One region of the Clostridium saccharoperbutylacetonicum N1-4(HMT) genome, then DNA from elsewhere that is predicted to be linked to it. Evidence: a T-box and tRNA genes for the amino acid it is inferred to sense, from the RefSeq annotation. Region 1 holds a T-box; the other holds one or more tRNA genes.
What was found. The T-box of region 1 lies ahead of gltX (glutamate--tRNA ligase). A T-box ahead of a tRNA ligase gene usually reads a tRNA of that ligase, here a tRNA-Glu.

Region 1 (3,446 bases):
TGTGATACAGATTGTATTCCAGATTTGAAATTAACAGTATAGCTATCATCACCATTAACTGTAATCATTGTGCGTAATAAGCTTCTACCATATTTACTATTAGCTAAAGCTTGTATTCCAGAAACGGCACCACAATCACCAATGTCTCCTTGGTAGAAGGTGCTTAATTTACCATCAATCTGATTTGATGGATCACCCATTGTTCTTGCAGAAACAGAAACTGGTGAAAACAAAGAACCTGCCACTAATATTAAAGATAAACCTAATGTAACGATTTTCATTTTAATTTTTTTCATTTTAATTCTCCTCATCATTTTATATTTATTTGAAATTACGACTAAATATAACATAAATATCCAAAACAGTAAACACATATTGCATTAAAAGTCGTATTTTGGGAATTAAAATACAGTATAATTCATTAAAAGTCGTAATTTAGGAACGAAAATCAATACTATATGAATTTATCTTTACATTAGTATTTTCAAAAGGTATAATTGGATTGTAATGTGTAAATATATATAGGTTCCAATTTATAGTGATTGATTAAATCCTTTCAGGATTTCTAAAACTAAGTTTAGAATTTAAATCAAAAGATATATATTATAATTAAAAATGTTTAAGTGTGTTGAAGAAGAGGAGTAAATAGTATTTTAAATTTAAGAGATCTGGGGATGGTGGAAGCCTAGAATTTAGAACTATTGAAGGAAGCTTTGGAGTAATAAATAGAAAGCCGTTTGGCGTAGTATATTTATGGGGTTATTCCCTTAAAGATAATTGAGTGGATTAAGTTATTTTCATAGCTTGGTCAATCTAGGTGGTAACGCGGAAGATGATATGCCTTTCGTCCTAAGTTTTTTAGGATGAGAGGCTTTTTAATGTCTATAAAAGTATATAATTTCAGAAATCTGAGAGGCTTATGAAATCTAGGGTTATCAAAAGTAAATGATGAATGAGAAGGAAAAACTATGGCTTTTCTTAAAAAATTAAAACAAAGTCTAGGACATAATTTCGAATTGGCAATTGATAATTGAAAACCGACAATTAACATTTAATGCTATGTATATATCGCCATGACAAGGGGCCTTTAATACCTTGTGCATAAAAAATAAAGGAGAGATATAAAATGAGTTTTGAAAAATTAGCAGGTATGATATTTGGTAATTTAGAGCATAATACTGAATATTATATTCAAAAATATCCAAAGAGAAATCTTAAAGAAGGTGCAAGAGTTACAAGATATGCACCGAGTCCAACTGGCTTCCAACATATTGGTGGAGTATTTGCTGCATTAATAAATGAAAGATTAGCAAGTCAAAGTGAAGGTGTATTTTATTTAAGAATAGAAGATACTGACCAAAAGAGAGAAGTTGAAGGAGCAATAGAAGATACTATAGCAACTATGCATAATTTTGGTATGGATTTTAATGAAGGTATGACAGGAGAAGATACTTTTAAAGGTGAATATGGTCCATATAGACAAAGTCAAAGAGCTGAAATATATAATACTTTTGCAAAAGAGTTACTTATAAAAGGATTGGCTTACCCAGATTTCTGTACTCCAGAAGAATTGGCAGAACTTAGAGAAAGACAAGTTGCTAATAAGATTACGCCAGGTTACTATGGAGAATATGCTAAATATAGAAATATAACTGAAGACGAAGCTATAAAGAGAATTGAAAAAGGAGAAAAATATATTATAAGATTAAAATCACCAGGAAACCCTGAAAAGAGAGTTGAGTTCCATGATTTAATTAAAGGTGATATATCTTTCCCAGAAAATAATCAAGATGTAGTACTTATTAAAGGTGATGGACTTCCAACTTATCACTTTGCTCATGCAATAGACGACTTCTTAATGAGAACTACTGATGTAATAAGGGGAGAAGAGTGGTTATCATCACTTCCTATACACGTTCAATTATTTGAAGTTTTAGGTTTTGAAGCACCAAGATATGCTCACATTCCAACAATAATGAAGCAAGATGGTGGATCAAAGAGAAAGCTTTCAAAGAGAAAAGATGCTGAAGCTGCTGTTTCATATTATAAGGAAGTTGGATTCCCAATAGTATCAGTAGTAGAGTATTTACTTAACATAGTAAATTCTACTTATGAAGAATGGAGAGCTGAAAATCCAAAAACTGATTATCATGAATTTGAAGTTCATTTAGAAAAGATGGGTAAAGCTGGAGCTTTATTTGATTTAGTAAAGTTAAATGATGTATCTAAAGATCGTATAGCTGCTATGAAAGCTACTGATGTTTATGATAATTTTGTGGCATGGGCTAAGGAGTATGATGAAGAAATTTTCAAATTAGTTTCAGGAAATGAAGCTATGGCAAAAGAAATCTTCAACATAGATAAAGAAGGTCCAAAGCCAAGAAAAGATTTTGCTAAATGGGATGAAGTAAAAGATAAGATTTTCTATTTCTTTGATGAATTATTTGACAAAGAAGCAGTAGATAAAATTGAACTTCCAAAGGGTGTTACCTTAGAAGCTGCAAAAGAAGTTGTAGAAACTTATAAGAAAGAATTCAAATTTGATGTAGACAGCCAAGAAGCTTGGTTTGAAGATTTAAAAGAAATTGGTCTTAGACTTGGATATTGCGCTAATAGAAAAGACTTTAAAGCAAATCCAGATCAATATAAGGGTATGATTTCTGATGTTGCTGGAGCTGTTAGAGCAGCCTTAACTCATAGAACAAACTCACCTGATATTTACACTATAATGCAAATAATAGGTGAAGAAAATACTAGACACAGATTTGATAAATTTTTAAGTTTATAAGATAAAGAGGCATATAAGCTGATATAGATTTCAGCTTATATGCCTTTTTTATGACCAAAGTCTAGGAATTTTGGAGTTTAGGAGAATGAATGATGAACTATATTGCAAATAAAGTTCTTGCTCTTTTTTTATTCAAATATAAATTAAAATTACTAAAAATCCATTATTATAGAATTTAACACAATATATTCTATATAAATTATAGATAATGTGGTAAAATATATAACATTGGGGATTAATTGTATGAAGTGTATTAATTCATATAAGAAGTAATATTGAGGTTTTTTAATTAGTATAAAAATCTGAACTATTTAATGGTAAAAAGGGTAGAGTATGAGTTTGTTAGTTGGTTGATAAATATTTTAATTTAGGGGTATTTATCATGATAATTAAACATAATATTAGTGCAAGCAATGCAAATAGAATGCTTGGAATTAACAACAATAATGTGGCCAAATCAATTGAAAAAATAAGTTCAGGCTATAGAATAAATAGAGCAGCAGATGATGCAGCAGGTCTTGCAATATCTGAAAAGATGAGATCACGAATAAGAGGATTAGATCAAGGATCAATAAATTCACAAGATGGGATTTCATTATTACAAACTGCTGATGGAGGAATGCAAGAGATTCAGGATATGCTACAAAGATGTAGAGAA
Region 2 (3,446 bases), 3.2 Mb from region 1:
TGAAAATGATTTCTTTAGGGCTCTTCCAGGTAGAGAAGGACATAATTGTGGTAGACGTGTGGTTAAATATTTTGATGCTGATTGGGCAGGTAGAAAGTTAATTGAGACTTTGGGAGGTGAAAATGGAGAGGTTAAAGTTATTATTGATATAAATAGTCTGGAGAAGATAGGCAAAGACTTACATAAGATGAAGAAACCACAAAAGCCTGATGAAGATTGTTCAAAAGATGAAATTGAAATTTATAATAGATATACTACTTATAAAAAAGTTCTTAGAGATGTAGTGCGTACTGTGATACAGATGAAAAATTTTATTGAGAAGAATTCCATTGACAACTTAAATAAAATCAAATTTGTTTACAAAATGGGAACTGAGGAATTAAGAATAAATGAAGTAGTTAAACTTATTGATGAGATAGATCCTTCATTACATAATAAGGTTAAATTCATAATTTATAAAGTTGAGAGTGTCAAAATACGTGATGGCAAAATTTACATTAACTCATATGAAACTGAGTGGATAAATTTAGCTGTTTCATTTGCTTATCCTTCGAAAACAAATAAAACGGGGATAAAAAAGGATGATATTGTAATTGCTTTTGGAACTGTTAGTTATTATAGGCCTAAAAATAAATATTATTTGAATATATTAAATGATTTGAATATTGTAAAAACAGATGATGAGGCATTGAAGAAGTTATTTGAAAGTAAAGAAATAACAAAAAAAGATATTAATAAATATAGTACTAAAAATAAAATTACAGACAATATTGAAAAAGATGAAATAAAAATTAATATTAATAGTATGATAGTTCCCCAAACAATAGCATCAATCAAACATGAACAAAATGAGAACAATAAATTAGAATCGGTATCAATAGACAATATTAAGCAACCTATTATTGAAGAGAGTAATGATAAGGATAAGAAAAAAACTGGTTTTTTAAAAACAGCAATTATAGGATTAAGCAAATTATTTGGAAAATAATTTTAGTAAGAAATCCTAAGAAATCCAATGACATCTGAGGTTTAATATTATTAAGATTTTATTTACTAATGTCTCTATGTGTAACTAAAACTGCGTATTTAAGATAATGTTTGTATTAATATTTCGAAAATAACCTGGATGCGTTATATTATTCTAATATACAATACGTAAGGCTATTTTTTGTATTCTAAGATTTTAATTATGTTTAATTACAAATAAATATAATAGAATAATATAAGCTAGAATTTAATAAAACTATTCAGAACACACCTCTAACGTTGGAATTTATGTTCAATACTAGGTGTGTTTTGTTATTTTTAGAGATATTGCTCTAATTTATAGGTGGATTAGTGAAATTAAGTATAATCTATTTCAGTAAATTAATATATAAGAAAATGAACGATTATGATTTGTTGATGCCAAAAAACAAAATTAAATCCAGTTGTTGCAAATATTGTTGCAAAACAATAAAAAAGCTGCACTATAAGGCATCTAAACCAAATAATACAGCAATCTATCAATCTTAATGGTGCCGCTAGCCGGAGTCGAATCTATTAAAATAATAAAAACCTAAATAATAAATATAAAGACTATAAAATAAAATTTATACCACACAATTAGAAAATATCAATAAAAAAACTATGGTGTAAAAATGGTGTAAAATAATAAAAAACACCAACAATTTAGTTTCCTAAATGCTGATGTTTACTAAAATGGTGACCCATACGGGAATCGAACCCATGATTTCACCGTGAGAGGGTGACGTCTTGACCGCTTGACCAATGGGCCGTGCAACATAAATTAGTTTACACCTATTTTACTAATATGTCAATAATTTTTATATTTTTAATTTATCTTAAAATATTTTTGTCAAATTTTGATATTATATAGTTAGAGAGATTTTATATTATCTGAGTTATTTGAAGCCTTTAAACATACTAATACATATTATCGAACCAAGCTTTCTTTAGAAGTTTTATTCCATCAACAATATCTTGTTCTAGCATTGAGCCAAAACCAAGGAGAACCATATTATCTTTATATTTATGTTTTTGCATCCAAAATAATGAAACTGGATAGACTCGAACTGAGCAATTTTTAGCTGTTTCTATCAGAACTTTCTCTGTTAATCCGTTATTAACTTCTAGTAGAATATGTAAACCAGCATTCTGAGCATGAATGGTGACATTTTGGCCAAGAAACTCTTTAATAGCATTTATTAAGATATTATACTTTCTCTTATTTATTAGATATATTTTACGTAAATGTCTTTCATAATGTCCTAGCTTTATAAATTGTTGAATTATTTTCTGTTCAAGTAATGGGACTGGGGATTGATACATTTTAAAATTTTGATGAAACTTTTCTAATAAATTATTTGGCAAGACCATATAATTAATGCGTAAGCTTGGCGATAATGCTTTTGAAAAGGTTCCTATATATATAACTGTTCCATTAGAATCAATGCTTTGAATTGATGGAATAGGCTTTGAATTATATTTAAATTCGCTATCATAATCGTCTTCTATTATAATTCCTTGATTTCTTATTGCCCAATCCAGCAATTTTAATCTTTTGGCAATTGGTATAACAACGCCAGTAGGAAATTGATGTGATGGTGTTACATACACAATTCTTGATTTACTATTTTCTAATTCATTAATATCAATTCCATCTGCTTCTAAATTTATAGGGTTTACTTTATATCCATTATTAATGAAGATATCTTTTGCTCCAGTATAACCTGGATCTTCTAATGCAATTTGGTTAAAATCTTCCCTAAATAATTGGCATAACAGACTTAAACAATAGCCCATGCCAGAAGAAATAATTATCTGTTCTGATTTACAAGTTACTCCTCTGGATCTTTTTAAATAGTTCATAATTTCTATTTGCAATTCATTTTCTCCGGTACGGGAACCATATGATATCATATCTTCAGCATTTAAATTAGATAAGCATTTATTTGATATTCTTTTCCATATGCGTAAAGGAAAATCAGAAGCACTTAATTTGCCATATTCAAAATTATATTGATAATAGTCATCTGAGCTATTATCAAAGGAATTATAAATGTCATTAGAGAGGCTACTGTTTTTTTGTGTATTAGGTTCTATTTTCTGAGATGACATATTTTTATTTTTTAGATTAGATATAAAAGAATTATCTAATTTTAGAGAAAAAAATCCGCTGCCAGCTTTACTTCCAATATAACCTTCCGATGAAAGCTGCATATATGCACTTTCTACTGTGTTTCTGCTAACATTCAATTGGATTGACAACTTTCGCGTTGAAGGGAGTTTACTACCAGCTATAATTTCACCGGAAATTATCTGATCTTTTAATTGATTATAAATTTGTAAGTACAATGGAGTTTTTGAATCAATATCTAATACAATCATCTATATAAATCTCCTTATAACTGTATCCTATAAAATAATAAAAACTGGAACTTTTA

Region 2: it encodes a tRNA-Glu, which carries the amino acid that the T-box ahead of gltX (glutamate--tRNA ligase) is inferred to sense. The anticodon was not compared.

The regions. Positions count from the first base shown of each region.
Region 1 covers NC_020291.1:594,802-598,247, forward strand. Annotated here, with positions in the region: gene CSPA_RS02625 (hypothetical protein) at 1-296, opposite strand, end outside; T-box leader at 620-855, shown strand; gene gltX (glutamate--tRNA ligase) at 1,127-2,788, shown strand; gene CSPA_RS02635 (flagellin N-terminal helical domain-containing protein) at 3,171-3,446, shown strand, end outside.
Region 2 covers NC_020291.1:3,939,853-3,943,298, reverse strand. Annotated here, with positions in the region: gene CSPA_RS17680 (hypothetical protein) at 1-988, shown strand, start outside; tRNA gene CSPA_RS17675 (tRNA-Glu) at 1,703-1,777, opposite strand; gene pdxR (MocR-like pyridoxine biosynthesis transcription factor PdxR) at 1,927-3,390, opposite strand.